Regions from separate parts of the Slackia heliotrinireducens DSM 20476 genome, predicted to be linked through region 2. Evidence: riboswitches for the same ligand, from Rfam matches in the RefSeq annotation. Region 2 holds a riboswitch; each other region holds the start of a gene.
The links. A riboswitch is a leader RNA that binds a small molecule or an ion and turns the genes downstream of it on or off. The one in region 2 is predicted to bind lysine.

Region 1 (5,877 bases), 1.2 Mb from region 2:
GGACCATCAGACCGCGGTGCAGCTCGGGGTGCTTCTGGGCGTCGATCAGCGTGTCGTTGTCCACGACGTTGATCTGGATATGTTCGCCGCCGTTCTGGAAGAAGGTCTTCACCACGCCTTCGATGATGTCGATGCCTTTCTCGCCCTGGACGCCCTTGGGGTCGAAGCGCAGGTTGAACAGCGCGCCTTCCTGCAGGATGTCCTGGTCGATGGCGGCCACAGACTTCACCGTGGAGGTGGGGCCGCAGATGTCGCGTCCCATCATGGGCGAAGATGCGTCGCACAGCGACTCTCCGGCCAGACGTCCGTCAGGCAGCGCGCCTGTTACCTGGCCGTGGGGGAGGTTCATGGTCTGCGAGTCGATGCCGAAGGCGTAGTGTCCGCCGCGGGCGTCGGGCCACTGCTGCACGGTTTCGGCGATATGGTGCATCATCTCGCGGTATATGGCGTCCACATGGGGGTCGTCGTTGCCGTATTTCGGAGGCTTGTTCAGCAGCATCTGGCGAAGACGCTCCTGACCTTCGAAATTCGTGTCGCAGGCGCGGATCAGCTCCTCCATCGTCAGGTCGTGGTCCTCGAAGACGCACTTCTCGACGGCGGCGATGGAGTCCGCCAGGTTCGCCGCGCCTGTGACGTACATGCCTGCCGTGGATACGTTGGCGCCGCCGTGCTGGACGGACTTGCCGTTTTCGACGCATCCGCGGGTGACCATGGACGCGAAAATGACGGGGTAGCGGTTCATATGGATGGACTGCATCAGGTTGTAGCCGATGCGGATCTGGTCGTAGGCGTGGACAATCTGCTTCTTGAGGGCGTCCTTGAACTGTTCGATGTTCTTGAATTCGCGGGGATCGCCCGTGCGCAGGCCCATGAGCTTGCCTGTTGCCGGGTCGACGCCGTCGTGGAGCACGAACTCGATCATCTTGCCCATGTTCACGTATCCGGCGTCAGGCGAGCCGTCGGTTCCGCCGCCGCCGGGGCCGGCCTGGATGCATCCGACGATGGTCCAATCGCGGGCGTCCTCCAACGTGCCGCCCTTGGCAAGCGCCATCTTCATGGCGGTGGCGTCGTTGAAGAAGCCGGGGTTGGCCTGGCCTTCCTGGGTCATCTTGCAGCCGAAGCGGATAAGCTCTTCCGGTGTGGTGTCGCACACGCGCAGCGCCATGACGGGCTGCGTGGTCTGCAGGGCATCGGCGGCCTCGAGGCACAGCATGGACAGGTCGTTGGATGCGTCCTTACCGTCTCGGGTCTGTCCGCCCACCACCAGGATCTGCCACATGGGGTAGCCCGCGAACGACGTGGCGTACCAGCTGTCGCGCACCTCGTACACCTCGCAGGATTTCAGATACAGGCTCTCGAGAATCTCCAAGGCCTGGTCGCGGGTGATGTTCTTCTCGTCGATGACATCCTTCTTGTAGAAGGGCCACATGTACTGGTCGAAGCGTCCGAAGCCGATGGCGGTGGTGCACACTTCGATATAGAACGCCACGTGGATGAACCACACCATCTGGCAGGCCTGCCAGAACGTTTGCGGCGGGTTTTCGGGAACCACGCGGCAGTTTTCGGCCATCTGGCGCAGTTCTGCGGCACGCACGGGGTCGTCGCAGGCGTCGGCCAGCCGGTCGGCTTCGTCGGCCATGCGGTGGGCGTAGGTGATAAGCCCTTCGGACTGGATGATGCAAGCCTTCCAGAAATCGACCTTGGCCTGGTCTTCCATGGTCTGCGGCACGATGGCGTCGATGTTGCGCTGGCACTCGTCGATGTAGCCGCGGATGCCGACAGCCATGATCTTCTCATGGTCGCAGGTGGTTTCGCCGGACACGCCGTTCTCGAGGCCCACGCACAGGATGTCGTCGGATTCAAGCTCCTTGATGTAGGCGGGCATGGCCTCCTCGGCGACGTCTTCCATGGCTTTGCCCTCCCAGTAGGGAAGGGTGGCCAGGATGGTTTCGCGGTCTTCGGCGGAAATGTAGTAGGGGTCCTTGGTGCGGGTCTGGAACTCGTCGATGTCGCTTATATACCAAGAACTGGATTGGAACTCGGGGTGCAGGTTGGCGCCGCGGTAGGCGTTCGTGGCGGTGCCCACGATGAGCTCATCGTCAAGCACGAGGGTGGTCATGCGCTCGAGGATGTAATTCACGACCTTCGCGCGGAAGATGGGCACGGCGTCGCCCGCGAACTTCTGGTACGCCTCGGTTTCGAGCACGAGGCGCTCTGCGGTGATCGACGGGATGGTGTTGAAGTACCGGTCCCGCATCCTCTGAATCCTCGGTGTAAGCATAAGCCCTCCAAAACAAAACAACCATGGATGCGTTGCGCACATGGTTGCTGAGGATTCGGCAATCACGATAGCGCTCCACATCACTGTGACAGTCCGCCGGATGTTCTCCGACGTCCCAAGGAGCGGCAATCGAATTCTTGCTGGTCCCTTCGGCTTCTGGCCTTCCCTCGCGACGGCGGGCAATTCGTCCCGTGTGTCCGTCGGGAATGCCGAGAAGCTCCTCTATCAGGATTTCTGTTGCAGGACATACTACAGTATGCGAAAGCACCGCATGGCGGATGTTGGCTCCGTCTTGCGGTATTTAACGAAAAGTCAACAAATTTCCGCATATATGACGTCGGATATATGGAGAATTCCGACTATCGTTGAAGGCCCAGGTCAATTTGGAGAAGGGGAAAGGGCGTGAACGTCCGAAGACATGCCCCGCCTGCTGGTTTTAGTTCCAGCCTCCCAGGTCCTCGGGCTCGATGGTGCTCAGGATCTCCTTGTTCCCGCGGGCTTCTTCCAGACCGACCACGCGGGTGGCGTGGTTGCTGATGGCGTGCTCCATGTAGTTGCGAATGTCGCGAGCGTTTGCGAAGTTGTCGGGCTTGTGGTTCACACGGTAGCGAATCTGTCTGCGGGCCTTCTTGTCGGCTTCGGGGGAAAGCTTGTATTCGCGTTTCTCCAGATTCTGATGGAGGATGGCGATAAGCTCGTTGGCCGTGTAGTCCGGGAAGAAGATGAAGTTGCTGAAGCGGCTGCGCAGGCCGGGGTTGGAATCGAGGAACTGCTCCATCAGGTCGGTGTAGCCCGCCACGATGACCACCAGGTCGTCGCGGTTGTCCTCCATCGCTTTGAGCAGGGTGTCCACGGCCTCCTGCCCGAAGTCGTTGTCGCCCTTCTTGACGGTGAGCGCATAGGCCTCGTCCACGAAGAGCACGCCGCCCAAGGCCTCTTCGACAACTTCCTGCACGCGGGTGGCCGTCTGTCCGACATAGCCGCGGACCAGGCCCGACCGGTCCACCTCCACCAGCTGGCCTTTGCGCAGGACGCCCAGGTAGTGGTAGATCTCCGCCAGCATGCGGGCCACGGTGGTCTTGCCGGTTCCCGGGTTGCCCGAAAACACCATGTGCTTGGACACGCCGTCGGTCTTCATGCCCAGCTCCTGGCGCATCTTCTGCACCTGGATGAGGTTCACCAGGTCGTGGACCTGGCGCTTGACGGCGTCCAATCCCACCAGCGAGTCCAGGTTGGCCAGAAGCTCCTCCAGCTTCTCCTGTTTCTCCTCGGCGGATTCGGGGTCTTCCACGACGGCTTCGGCCACGCGGTAGAACTTCTGCGGGCCCGAGTGCCAGACCGCGTACTCTTTGACGAACTTCTCCAGCATGTCGATGTAAGAGGTGAACCTCCGCACTGCGGTGTCGCTAACGTCGCGCGTGCGGGTGGCCAAGATGGTCTGGCCGAACAGCTTGAACGTGTCGAAGAAGACCATGGCGCGCTGGCCCTTGTGCGGGTCGGGCTTGACCTTGCAGCCCGCATCTGCCAGCACGGCGTACTTCAGGGAGAGCGGCACGGTTTCTGCGAAGGCGGCCGTGGGTTTCGGCCTCGCAATGATTTGGCGTTTGTTGAGCTCGTTTGCCGGCTTGCCGAGGCCCTGCAGGATGAGCGTGGCCTCGTCGTCCCCGATTTTGCCGTCGGCATCGGCCAGGTAGGCGCCGAACCGCTCCAGATCCTCGTAGAACCTCTCCTTCGGGGTTTTTCCGCTGGTGGAAAGCCCTTTGACGTTCGAATGCGCGATGTCGCGGCAAACTTCGTCCGACGTTTCCAGAAGCGATTGCAGGTCGAGCTGTTCCATGAAGTGCGGTTCCTTCTCTAGTCCCAAGATGCGCCGCAGGGCGCATGTCCACGCCTATGATACCCCTGTGCGGTTCCTTCGTCATTTACGGCTCGGCAAATACATCGAAGCAGGTTTTCAACGATTTCGCTTCACGTCCGCCATGCGCGGGTTTCCCGAAACAAAGGCGCCGCCCCGAAATCGGAGCGGCGCCTTGTGCAAGTGCGACGTGAATGCGCAGGCAACGTTAGATGGTAATGATGCCTGCGGTGTTCAGCGTGTAGGAGATCAGGATGACCACCAGCAGCACGGGTGCCACGTACTTGATCATGACGACGAACAGCTTCTCGCCCTTGAATGCCGAGGACAGCTTCACTTCGTCGATAATGGCCTGCGGCTTCACGATGTAGCCGATGAAGATGCAGGTCAGCAGAGCCACGATGGGCATCAGGATGGTGTTGGAGATGAAGTCGAAGAAGTCCAGCAGCTGGAAGTCCTGGTATTCGCCCAAGCCGAACAGCGAGTGCATCGGGTCCATCCACAGCAGGTTGTCGTAACCCATGTTGACGAAGATGCCCATGGCCACGACGAAGATGCCGCTTGCAAGGATGGCGGTCTTGCGCGACAGCTTGAAGCCGTCGGCGATGATGGACGTGCAGGTCTCGAACAGGCTGATGCAGCTGGTCATTGCCGCGAAGAACACGAGCATGAAGAACAGGAAGCCCAGCATGGGGCCCAAAGCGCCGATGCTGTTGAACACGGTGGGCAGGACGCCGAACATGAGGCCCGGGCCCGCATGGGTCATGACGGCCTCGCCGCTGCCCAGTGCCGCGAAGGAGGCCGGGATGATCATAAATCCGGCCAGCATGGCGATGCTGGTGTCGAAGATCTCGATGCGGCGGACGGAGTGCTCAAGGTCGTGTTCCCTGGAGAAGTACGAGCCGTAGGTGATCATGATGCCCATTGCCAGCGACAGGCTGTAGAACATCTGGCCCAACGCGCCCAGCACCAGCTCGACGGAGAACTTGCTGAAGTCCGGAATGAGGTAGAAGGCCAGGCCGGACAGGGCGCCCGGCAGCGTGAGAGCATAGATGCTGATGCCGATGGACATGAGGATGAGCAGCGGCATGAGCACGCGGTTGACGTTCTCGATGCCTTTGTTCACGCCCAAAGCGACAATCAGGATGGTGAGCAGCAGGAAGATGATCAGATAGAAATACGTCTCGGGGTTCTGCAGGATGAAGCCGGTGAAGTAGCCGTCAGAGGCGATTTCGGAAGCGGGGGTGGTGATGTAGGCGATCATGTACTTGGTGACCCAGCCGCCGATGAGCGCATAGTACGGCGTGATGACGAAGGGAACGATGCTGGCCAGGATGCCGACGAACTTCCATTTCTTGTTCAATGTGGAGAAGGCGCCGATGGCGCTCTGTCCGGTTTTCCTGCCCAGGGCCGTTTCGGCCATCATCAAAGCGAAGCCGAAGGTGACCACCAGAACGACGTACACGAGCAAGAAGATGCCGCCGCCGTACTTGGCCGCCAAGTACGGGAAGCGCCACATGTTGCCCAAGCCGACCGCGCTGGCGGAAGCCGCGAGGATGAAGCCCCATTTGCCCGACCAGGAACTGCGGATCGGGGCCGGGGAGCTTGTGTTGTCTGCCATAGGAATGCTCCTTCAGGTACGTTGTGCTATCTGCATATAAACGGCAATTATACCCATGATTCGCCTACGGCGATACGGCGAAGCTGCGAAAATGCGCAATCGGCCTTTGCGCCTGTTCTT
Region 2 (5,877 bases):
ACAAAGGGGGAAATCCCCTTTGTCCCATTTTCGTTTTTAGGAAGGGAACCTCCATGTCGCTGCCTCTGAATTCTGCACTTGATCGTCTGCAACTGTCGGGAATCCGCAAGTTCGCAGCTTTGGCGAAAGAAGTTCCCGGATGCATTTCGCTTACTATGGGCGAGCCGGGCGAAAACACCCCCGACGCCATAAAAGACCAGGTCGCACTGGACTTGGCGGCAAACATGACGCACTATCCGCCCAACAACGGGCACGCGTTTTTGAAAGAAGCCATCTCGGAGTTCATGGCTCGCCAGGGCCTGGCGTATTCGCCTGACGAGATCATCGTGACCGCCGGCGCCACCGAGGCGCTGTACGCAGCGGCAACGACGGTGCTGAGCCCCGGCGACGAGGTGGTCATCCCCGGCCCCGGCTTCATCCTGTACGAATCCATGACCATCGTTAACCACGGCACGCCGGTGGTATTCGACACCACGCCGACGAACTACCAGATCACGCCCGAGGCGCTGGAGGCTGCGGTGACCGACCGCACCAAAGCCATTGTGCTCACGTCGCCCAACAACCCGACCGGCGTCATCCTCAACAAGGATAGCCTGGCGGCTGTGGCGAAAGTGGCCCGCGAGCGCGGCATCTACGTGATTTGCGACGATGTGTACAACCAGCTGGTGTACGCCGACGGTTACAAGAGCTTTGCAGAAAGCTATCCTGACCTGCGGGAACAGACCATCCGCGTGGATAGCTTCAGCAAGCCGTACGCTATGACCGGCTGGCGCATGGGCTGGATTGCCGCCGATGCAAGCTTTATCGCTCAGGCGTCGAAGATCCACCAGTACATGGTTTCGTGCATTCCGTCCTTCCTGCAGCATGCCGGCGTCGAGGCGCTGGCCACGGACATCGCACCCATGCGCAAGATGTATCGGCAGCGTCGCGACCTGGTGGTTTCGCGCTTGCGCGAAATGGGTCTTGACCTGGTGGAACCCGAAGGCGCTTTCTATGCGTTCCCCTCGATCGAGCAGTTCGGCATGACCTCCGAGGAGTTCTGCCGCCGCTTGATTTTCGAAGGCGGCGTGGCCCTCACGCCGGGCGTGTTCTTCAACGGCGAAGGGCACGTACGCCCGTCGTTCGCCAGCAGCTACGACGTGCTTGAAGAGGGGCTCTCCCGCATGGCAACCTTTGTGGACGGCTTGCGCTAACGGCTGTATCTTGCTGAAAACAGCTTTGCTCGAAGGGTGTCCTCGGTGGGCGCCCTTCTCTGTTGCTGCCATATAGCCTGGTTTCTCAATGGATCGACCCCGCGATGCCCCCCTGCGCCGCATCGGAATTTGGCGCGGGGGGACGCGTGGTTAGCAGATTGACCAGGACTTCTGCCGCATCTGACGTATGCGGTTCGGCCCCATGTCTCCTTATGGAATGCGAACCAGCTTGGCGTAGGTTTCCACGCCGCGCATCAGGATATCTTCGTCGAAGTTGAACGTGTCGGCGTGCAGCGGGATGCCGGTGCCGGTGCCCAGCAGGATGAAAACCCCAGGTAGATACTGCTGATACCAGGCGAAGTCCTCGGCGATCAGCAGCGGTTCGGGAACCGTGTCAAGCTCGGGCAGGGCGGCTGCGGCCAGGTCAAACACGTCGGCGTTGTTTATGACGGGCGGGTAGCCTTCCGAATACACGGTTTCGGCTGTGCATCCGAACCGGGCGGCGGCAGCGTCGGCAATCTCGGCGATCTCGCGGCGGGCGCGTTCGCGCATGTCCAGCGAGAAGGTGCGCAGACTGCCGGCGATGCGGGCGTTCGCGGCGATGGCGTTGCGAACGGACCCTGCGGTCATGCAGCCGAACTTGAGCAGGCAGGGCTCCTCTTTTTGGCGTTCCTCTATATATTGGTACACGTCGATCAAAAAGTGGCTGCAGGCCTGCAGTGCGTCGCGGCCTTGATCGGCCTTGGCGATGTGGCTGCTTTTGCCAGTGAAGGTGACGGTGGTCTCGTTGGCGGCTGCAAGCAGCGGACCCGGCCGGCTGGCGATACTGTCTTTCGGCAGGTCGGGCCACAGATGGAACCCGAAAATGCGGTCGACGTTGTAGCGTTCGAACACGCCGCTTTCGCACACCACCTTGGCACCTCCGGTGGTTTCCTCGGCGGGCTGGAACACGATAAGCACGCTGCGGTCCAGCTCATCCAGGTGCCGCGCCACATGATGGGCGAGGCCAAGCGCCATGGACATGTGGCCGTCGTGGCCGCAGGCATGCATCTGCCCAGGGTGGGTGGAAGTGAACTCCACACCCGTGACCTCGGTCACCGGCAGGGCGTCCATGTCGGTGCGGATGGCCGTGGCGTGCTCGGATCCGCGGTCGAACCATGCGCACAAGGTGCTTTCGCAGGGCGAAAGCACTTCGCAGGGCAACGGCTCCAAAGCCGCTTGGATGTAGGCCATGGTCTTGGGCAAATCGAAATCCAATTCGGGAATACGATGCAGGTCGCGGCGCCACCGGGTCAGCATGGGCTGAAGCTCGGCACGTTCTGCATCAGAAAGAAGTACGGTCGACATACGGTTCCTTGTCGTTTCAGGTCAGACGATTGTCAGGATTATACAAGTTCGAACCCGAAAAGCTGCCGCCCATGGTCTCATTTCATGCAAACGCGTGAAAGTGCTTGTAAATGCAGGGTGACAAGCGTTACTATGCCAACACGATAGAGGCGCGGATGCGAAGGGTTTCGGGCCAGCCGGCAGGCGATTATCCCGAAGCGAGGCAATTCCGCCGAATCGTTGCGACAGGCATGGCGCAACGGTGGGCTGTCGGGGAACACCCGTCAGACTGTCTGCAAAATTGCAGGTGCGCTATCTTGCTGAGTCGATTTTTGTCGCCAGCAGGCATGCGTCCTGCTGGCGATACGTGTATTTGGAGCGAAAATGGAAAAGAAGCCGTTTGTAACGAAGGACCAGCTCGAAGCTATTGCCGAGCAGTTCCCCACGCCTTTCCACCTGTACGACGAAGCGGGCATCCGCAAGAATATGGAAGCTGTCCGCGATGCCTTCGCATGGAACCCGGGCTTCAAGGAGTATTTCGCCGTCAAGGCCAACCCGAACCCGTTCATCATCAACATCCTGAAGGAATACGGCTGCGGCTGCGATTGCTCGTCGTTTACGGAGCTCATGATTTCCGAGGCGGTGGGCATTACCGGCCACGACATCATGTTCTCGTCCAACGACACGCCGGCCGAAGATTTCGTGTTGGCCGACAAGCTGGGCGCCCTGGTGAACTTCGACGACATCACCCATATCGAATTCTACGAGCAGCTCACCGGCCACATTCCCGAAACCGTATGCTGCCGTTTCAACCCGGGCGGCCTGTTCGAAATGGCAAACGGCATTATGGACGCCCCCGGCGATGCCAAGTACGGCATGACCGCCGACCAGTTGCGCGAAGCCTTCCGCATGTGCAAGGCCAAGGGTGCCAAGCACTTCGGCATCCACGCGTTTCTGGCCAGCAACACCGTGACCAACGAGTACTACCCCCAGCTGGCGGGCGTGCTGTTCCAGCTCGCCGTGGACATAGCCCGCGAAACCGACGTGCACATCGCGTTCATCAACCTGTCCGGCGGCGTGGGCGTGGCCTACAGCCCCGACCAGGAGCCCAACGACATTCGGGCCATTGGCGAAGGCGTCCGCCGCGTGTACGACGAGGTTCTGGTACCGGCGGGCATGGGCGACGTCGCCATTTACACCGAGATGGGCCGTTTCATGCTGGCGCCTTACGGATGCCTGGTCACACGTGCCATCCACGAGAAGCATACCTATAAGGAATACATCGGCGTCGACGCCAACGCGGTGAACCTCATCCGCCCGGCCATGTACGGCGCGTACCATCACATCACCGTCGCAGGAAAGGAGGATGCGCCGTGCGATCACGTGTACGACGTGGTCGGTAACCTGTGCGAAAACAACGACAAGTTCGCCGTTGACCGTTCGCTGCCGGAGATCGAGATGGGCGACCTGCTGGTCATCCACGATGCCGGTGCCCATGGACACGCCATGGGCTACAACTACAACGGCCGCTTGAAGTCCGCGGAGGTGCTTCTGCAGACGGATGGCACGCCGAAGCTCATCCGCCGCGCCGAGCGACCCTCCGATTACTTCGCCACCCTCGACTGCTTCGAAATCGGCACGAAACTCCAGACCATCGCGCAGCGGGAAACCCCGCAGGCGTAACTGAAACGAAAGGAATCCACCATGGATATCAAGAACCTGCAAGGCTCCATCGTCGCCCTCGTCACCCCGTTCAACGAGGACGGATCCGTCGACTTCGACGCCCTGGCCGGGCTTATCGACTTCCATCTGGAAAAGGGCACCGACTCCATCCTGGTGCTGGGCACCACCGGCGAGTCCTCCACCATGTCCCATGAGGAAGACGACGCGGTGTGCGACTTCACCGTCAAGCGCGTGGCTGGCCGCGTGCCCGTTATCGCGGGTTCCGGCTCCAACGATACCGAGACCATGCGCATGAAGAGCCTCAGCTACCAGAAGCTAGGCGCCGACGGTCTGCTGGTCATCACCCCGTATTACAACAAGTCCAACGAAGAGGGCATCTACCAGCACTTCAAGACCGTTCTTGATGCGGTGGAAATCCCCTGCATCCTGTACAACGTGCCTAGCCGCACCGGTTGCAGCATCTCCGAGAACAACGTGAAGCGCCTGGCCCAGCACCCCAACGCCCTGGGTATCAAGGAGGCTTCGGGCTCCATCGCGTATGCCACCAACATCGCCCGCTACCTGAGCGACGACTTCTTCATGTTCTCCGGCAACGACGACATGGTCATTCCGCTGATGTCCCTGGGCGCCCGCGGCGTCATCTCTGTGTGGGCGAACGTGGATCCGGCCGCCGTGCACAACATGACCACTGCGTATCTGGAAGGCCGCCACGACGAGGCTCTGAAGATTCAGCTGGACAACCTGGATCTGATCCACGCGTTGTTCTGCGAGACCAATCCGATTCCGGTTAAGGGCGCCATGGAGATGATGGGCCTGATCAAGGGTGTGTACCGCCAGCCGCTGTGGCCGATGGCCGAAGCCAGCGCCGTCCGCGTGCAGCAGGCCATGAAGGAGGTCGGTCTTCTTGATTAACGTGTTGATGGTCGGAAACGGCCGCATGGGAACGGTGATTGCCGGACTGATCGAGGCTGAAGAGAACATGCAGGTCGTAAGCATGATCGGCATCGAGAACAAGGACGATTCCGCAGTTTGGGAACCTGAAGCCGACGTGGTTATCGACTTCTCCCACAAGGACATGCTGCCGTTGGTGGACGAGTATGTGCGGCGTACGGGTGCCGCGCTGCTGTCGGGCACGACGGGCTACGACGAAGCTGATATGGACGTGCTTCGCGCGTTGGGCGAAGTGGCGCCGACGATCCACAGTGCCAACTACTCGCTTGGCGTGGCGGTGCTGAAGCACCTGGCCGCCGACGCAGCCAAAGCCTTGGAAGGCTTCGATATCGAAATCACCGAGACACATCACAACCAGAAGGCCGACGCGCCCTCCGGTACGGCGAAACTTCTGCTCAAGTCCGTGGACCCCGAAGGCGAGTGCGACGTGGTGAGCGGTCGCGACGGCATGGTAGGAAAGCGCCCGAAGCGCGAAATCGGCATGCATGCCCTGCGCGGCGGCACGGTTGCAGGCACGCACACGGTGCATTTCTTCGGCAACAACGAAGAGGTTGAACTGACCCATCGCGCCCAGAGTCGTACCGTTTTTGCGGCAGGTGCCGTGGCCGGTGCGAAAAAGCTGGTCAACGCCGAGAAGAAGTTCTACACTTTCGACGAGCTGATGTTCGCCTAACCCAAGTTGGGACAAAGGGGACAGTCCCCTTTGTCCCATTTTCACGAAACG
Region 3 (5,877 bases), 720 kb from region 2:
GCGGATCCACATATCCGGTGTTGGTCCCCATAGGCATGGTGCCGTCGTCGTAGGAATAGCCGCACTGCAGGCAGAACCTGTTCGTGCCCACGCGGGGCGTTCCGCAGTTGGGGCAAGTGCCCGGCCCTGCGGGTTGGGCGGATTGCGCTGCGGACGTCGGGGCGGTCGAGCTGCCGCATTTGGTACAAAACGGCTGGCCCTCGGCAATGGGTGCGCCGCAATTCGTGCAGAACGAGTTTGCCATGGTGGCTCCTGGGGTTAGTTGGCTGTACGTTCGTTCCATTCTAACACTGACAAACGCGGCAACGGCGAACGTGAACGAATACGCGGCATCGGAAGCCCTTGCGCGGCAGGTGTCGCCGCCAAGCTGAGGGCTTGTTCTGGATCGTCTTCGGCATTGGTCTAATTCTCGAACAAAACCGCACCTGATGCACGCAGTCGGGCTTCAGGTGCGTTACCATGAACATGGTCGATTTCCAAGCGTTACAGGAGGTCTTGCACATGGTCTTGCTCTTCGGCGTCATCCCCCCGCTGCTGCTGTTGGCATACGTCTGGCGTATCGATAGGGTGGAGAGCGAACCTGTGGGCCTCGTGTTCAAGGTCCTGCTGTTCGGCGGCCTGTCCACCATAGTTGCCGTGCTGTTCGAAACCGTCGGCGACATCGTCCTGGGGCTCTTCGGCATCCCCGAGAACACCTATCTGTACGCGTTTCTGGATTGCTTTATTGTGGTGGCCATTTCCGAAGAGCTCGTCAAGCGCTGGGCCATGATGAAGGCCGTCTGGCGCCGACCGGAGTTCAACTACTTCTTCGACGCGATTCTGTACAGCGTGGCGGCCGCCTTGGGCTTCGCGCTGATCGAGAACGTCGAGTACATCGCGCTGTTCGGTGGCGAAGTTGCCTTGGGCCGTCTGATTCCCGTCCACACCATCTGCGGCGTGTTCATGGGTTACTTCCTGGGCATGGCGAAAATGTGCGAGATCCACGGCAACCTGTCCGGCCGTCAGACCTACATGGTCATGAGCATGCTCATCCCCGTGCTGATCCACGGGTTCTGGGACTTCGCGCTCACCACCGGCTCGGACCTCCTGACCGTTCTGGCCCTGCTCATGGTGCTGTGCCTGACCATCTACGCGTTCGTGATGGTGCACAAGCGCGCCAAGGCCGACCATCCTCTGTGGTAGGCGCCCGCTCGTTTGCGACTTAGCGTTGCAATGCGAAAGCCCCGGCTGCACGGCTTCTTTCGGAAGCGCGGCGGCCGGGGGCTTTTTGTATGCGGCGGGGTGTTATTTCAAAAGCGGGGTCATGGGACCCAGGCTCATGACGGTGACCTGCTTGGTCGCACGCGAGATGGCCGTGTACAGGCGCCGGCGCGACAGCTGGTTTTCCGGATAGATGGCCGCCGATGCGTCGGCCACCACCACGCGATCGAACTCCAGTCCCTTTGCCAGCGGCAGGTCCAGCAGAATGACGCCATGTTCGGGAAGTTGCGCCTCGTGCCGCATGACCTGGGGGCATTCGTCGCCGAGCAGCTGTTCCAGGCGCTTCTCCTGGCGATGCCCCGACACGATGATCGCAGTCAGGCCCTCGCTGGGCGCGTTTGCCACGATGCCCTTGAGCTCCGCGACGTATTCGGCCTCCTCGGCGCATTCGACCAGGCGGGGCGGGGTGCCTTCGCGCTGCACCGAGCGCACCTGCACCTGTTCTTGCGAATCCATCAGACTGCAGAACAGCTCCGTGATCTCGGGCGTCGAGCGGTAGCTGGTCATGAGCCGACACTCGTCTACCTGCCCACGGGTCAGCCGGAACACTTCGCGCACCTCGTCGAAGGAGGCCGTGCCGGGCCTGATGGCCTGGTTCTCGTCGCCCAGCAACAGGAAGTGCGCGTTTTTGAAGTAGCGCGCCAGCACCATGAGCTGGGCCGCCGTATAGTCCTGCACCTCGTCCACCATGACGAAACGGGCGTGGCGGTTCGACAGTCCCGTGACGGCCATCTTCAGGTGCAGCCACTCGATGGGGGAAAGGTCCTGCGTGCCCAAAAGCCGCATGCCGATGCGGTTTAGGCGCAGCCATTCGGCGTTCTCGATGGCGTCGAAGGCCGGCGCGTATTTGACCTGCAGATACGTTTGCGCGTACTCGCGGAAGTCGTCTTCGTCCTGCGGATGGATCTGCATGCCGAAGATCTGCGACTGCTCCTCCACACTCAGGTTGAGCATCTCGCCGTGTACGGCTTCGCTGGTGCACAGGCTTGCCAGGCGGTTCTCCAGCCGCTCGTTCAGGTCTTCGCACACCAGCGCGAACAGGCGCGGACCTGCGGGAATGCGCTTGTGCTTGTTGATGGCGCTGCGGATCTGGTTGGCCGAGATGACACTCTGGTCGCCCAGGCGGATGTCCCGGAAGTCTTCCTGGTCCAGCTTCAGGTTGACCACCGCGGCGTCGATCGCCTTAAGCGACTCGGCGGTGGCGTGCGCATCCTGGCCGCTGGCCTGCACGCCCAGGAAATCCATGAGCTGGGCGTAGGTGCGGGTCTGCGGGTTGCGTTCGCCCATATCGGGCAGCACGTTGTCGATATACTTCTGGAACACCGGGTTGGGGGTGATCAGAAACACGTCGTCGGGGTTCAGGTTCTCCCGCTCCTGGTAGAACAGATAGGCGATGCGCTGCAGCAGCACCGAGGTCTTGCCGCTGCCGGCGATGCCGCCCACCAGCAGCGCGGGCACGTCGTCATGCCGGATGACCTGGTTCTGCTCCTTCTGGATGGTAGTGGTGATGGCCTGCATCTTGTCGGAGCGTTGTTTGGACAAGGCCGACATCAGCAGCGGGTCCTCGATGGCCACAGTGGTGTCGAAGTACGCGTTCAATTTGTCGCGATTGATGTCGAACTGGCGGCGGCACAGCAGGTCAACCTGGATGGTGCGCCCGTTGGCCTTGTACGACGTGCGACCGTTCTCCTGGTTGTAATAGACCTCGGCCACGGGGCTGCGCCAGTCCACGATAAAGTGGCGTCGCTCGTCGTTTGTCATGCCGGCCACACCCAGATAGATGTCCTTGACCGGCTCGCCCGGCCTGAACTGCAGGCTGACCTTCGCGAAGTAGGGTTGCTCGAGCAACTGCACGGCGCGACGCAGGCGCTCGGCGTTGATGGTGGACGAGAAGTTATAGCTGTCGATGATGCGGTTCATGGACTCGTAGTCGGCCAGCGTTTCCATGGTCATGTCGTCGCTGGCGAAGTCGAGGGCCAGCTCATCGCGCATGTCGCCGATGGTTTTGGCGGCGTCACGGCTGTTGGCCTCCATTTTGGCGAGCATCTCGTCGCGTATGCCGACCAGCTGCCCGTAGGTTTCGGTCAGATGCTGCTGCTCTTCTTCGAAAATAGGATCCATGTCGCTCCTTGGCTTCTTAAAAATTCGGGGTAAACATTGTAACGGTTTCCAGGCCCGCATGCGAGCACGGCGGCCAAGCCGTCCCATTCGTTACGTTCGCTGAGTCCGTCGACGCTCGGACCCGCGCCCGTCCGACCCCGGGACGCAGCGATTCTTGCGCTCCTGCCAAACCTGAATCCCCGATGAGGTAGGAAACGCGCGTTTTCTATATGCCCGGTGCCCGTTCGGCGGTTTTTGAAGGGTTTAAGGTCCTCTTTTCGGGGTCGCGAGGTCTCAAAACGGGGGTTCAAGCGCTTGAAACGGCGCGACGATATAGAAAACTCGCCTATCCTACCTCAAGGGGTCAGAAAAACTGGTGGGACGCCCGTTCCAGCAAGCATCCGTCCTCGTTGGTTATACATAAATGTACAAACGTATAACAAATACCGAAAACGGCGCAGCGTCTCACGATTCGCCAGGCCTGTGTGACAACGAACCCGCCGCCGACGATGCCGACGGGCACAACCGGTCCGAGTCGCTGGTATCCATGGTCAAACTGGGCTATAATCGCGAACACTGTAATGTAAACAGGCATGATAGAGGCGCGGTTTTCATCAGTAGCCCTTTAGGGGTGCGCGGAAACGCACAGGGCGAAAGGGACAGCCGCCGAAGGGCCTGCCGGGGTTTCCGTCCCGCAGGTGCCTGGGGTGCAGGAGAACATCCTGCGCACTGCCGCTTGACGGAGAGCTATCATGACCGGCGTGGATTCCATCCTCACAGGTCATGGTAATCATGACCTGGGCAGACCTAAAGGAGAGGTAATGGAATTCGCAGGAACCTTCTGGGCGCTCGTACCGCCGCTGGTGGCCATCGTCTTGGCCCTCATCACTAAGGAGACCTTCAGCTCGCTGTTCGTCGGCATCCTTGTCGGCGCGCTGCTGCTGGCCAACTTCAACATCATCGACACGGTCAACTACATCATCTTGGGCACGATCGGCGAGGGTGACGATGCCATGGGCGTCGGCTTCATCAACGCCATCAGCGACCCGTGGAACGCCGGCATCTTCATCTTCCTGGTGATGCTCGGCATCATCGTGGCCCTCATCAACGTGGCTGGCGGCTCCGCCGCATTCGGCGCCTGGGCGGCCAAGCACATCAAGACCCGCGTGGGCGCTTCGCTGGCCACCTTCCTGCTGGGCGTGCTCATCTTCGTTGACGACTATTTCAACTGCCTGACCGTGGGCGCCGTCATGCGTCCCGTTACCGACGTGCAAAAGATCAGCCGTGCGAAGCTGTCCTACATCATCGACGCGACCGCAGCCCCTATCTGCATGATCGCCCCGATTTCGTCCTGGGCCGCCGCCGTTTCGGCCACCGCTGCCGACCTGGACACCGGCATCACGGGCATCCAGCTGTTCGTGCAGGCCATCCCCTATAACTTCTACTCGCTGCTGACCATCGTGTTCGTAGTGGGCATCTGCATCCTGGGCTTCGATTACGGCCCGATGGCCAAGGCCGAGTTCGAGGCCTATAAGAACGGCCAGCTGGGCAGCCTGGGCAACGAGGAGGTCGTCGACAACAAGCGCGCCTCCCTGTGGGACATGCTGGTGCCGGTCATCCTGCTTATCGTCTTCTGCATCTTGGGCATGCTCTACATCGGCGGCTTCTGGGATCCCGAGGCCGAAGGCTACATGAGCCTGACCTTGGCTTTCGGCAACACCGACGCCTCCGTCGGCTTGCCTTGGGGCTCGCTGATCGCCGTCATCCTGTCCTTCATCTACCTGGTGGCCCGCCGCGTCGTGTCCTTCAAGGACGCCACCGGCTGCTTCGTCGACGGTTTCAAGGCCATGGTTCCCGCCATGCTGATCCTGACCTTCGCCCTGACGCTGAAGCTCACCACCTCCGCCCTGGGCGCCGACGTCTACGTCGCCGGCCTGATGGAGGGCGCCGCCGACAGCCTGTTCAAGATGCTGCCTGCCATCATCTTCCTGGTCGCCGTGGGCCTGGCCTTCTCCACCGGCACCAGCTGGGGCACCTTCGGCATCCTGATCCCCATCGTGCTGCCCATCTTCAGCAACGACCCGACCTTGCTCACCATCGGCATCTCCGCCTGCCTGGCCGGCGCCGTCTGCGGCGACCACATCTCGCCGATCTCCGACACGACCATCATGGCTTCCGCCGGTGCGAACGTGAACCACGTCGACCACGTGTCCACGCAGCTGCCCTACGCGCTTACCGTCGCGGGCGTTTCCTTCGTCTGCTTCATCATCGCCGGCTTCGTGCAGAACCCGTTCATCTGCCTGGCGCTGGGCGTCGTCCTGGTCATCGCCACGCTGTTCGTGCTGCGCGCCACCGTGGGCAAGAAGTCCCTGGAGGATCGCGCCGCCCACGCCGCATAGCGACGTTTGCCGCGTAGCATTTGCGCACTAAGAAGCCCCGATCCGGCAACTGAACTGCACCCCAGTTCTTGGACGGGCCAATAAAGCGGCCTAAGCCGCACACAGGGACTGATTCCGG

Region 1: it holds a riboswitch for lysine, as region 2 does, so the genes downstream of both, SHEL_RS08535 (glycyl radical protein) here and SHEL_RS13870 (diaminopimelate decarboxylase) in region 2, are expected to answer to the same signal.
Region 3: it holds a riboswitch for lysine, as region 2 does, so the genes downstream of both, SHEL_RS02850 (Na+/H+ antiporter NhaC family protein) here and SHEL_RS13870 (diaminopimelate decarboxylase) in region 2, are expected to answer to the same signal.

Annotation. Positions count from the first base shown of each region.
Region 1 is NC_013165.1:1,967,690-1,973,566, reverse strand. Features, by position in the region: gene SHEL_RS08535 (glycyl radical protein) at 1-2,281, opposite strand, end outside; lysine riboswitch at 2,342-2,514, opposite strand; gene SHEL_RS08525 (AAA family ATPase) at 2,718-4,118, opposite strand; gene SHEL_RS08520 (sodium-dependent transporter) at 4,345-5,757, opposite strand.
Region 2 is NC_013165.1:3,120,490-3,126,366, reverse strand. Features, by position in the region: gene SHEL_RS13880 (pyridoxal phosphate-dependent aminotransferase) at 54-1,193, shown strand; gene SHEL_RS13875 (M20 metallopeptidase family protein) at 1,404-2,540, opposite strand; lysine riboswitch at 2,677-2,842, shown strand; gene SHEL_RS13870 (diaminopimelate decarboxylase) at 2,904-4,202, shown strand; gene dapA (4-hydroxy-tetrahydrodipicolinate synthase) at 4,224-5,114, shown strand; gene dapB (4-hydroxy-tetrahydrodipicolinate reductase) at 5,116-5,826, shown strand.
Region 3 is NC_013165.1:678,478-684,354, forward strand. Features, by position in the region: gene SHEL_RS02835 (NADase-type glycan-binding domain-containing protein) at 1-244, opposite strand, end outside; gene SHEL_RS14215 (PrsW family intramembrane metalloprotease) at 502-1,182, shown strand; gene SHEL_RS02845 (HelD family protein) at 1,285-3,381, opposite strand; lysine riboswitch at 3,950-4,118, shown strand; gene SHEL_RS02850 (Na+/H+ antiporter NhaC family protein) at 4,182-5,759, shown strand; gene SHEL_RS02855 (IS3 family transposase) at 5,850-5,877, opposite strand, start outside.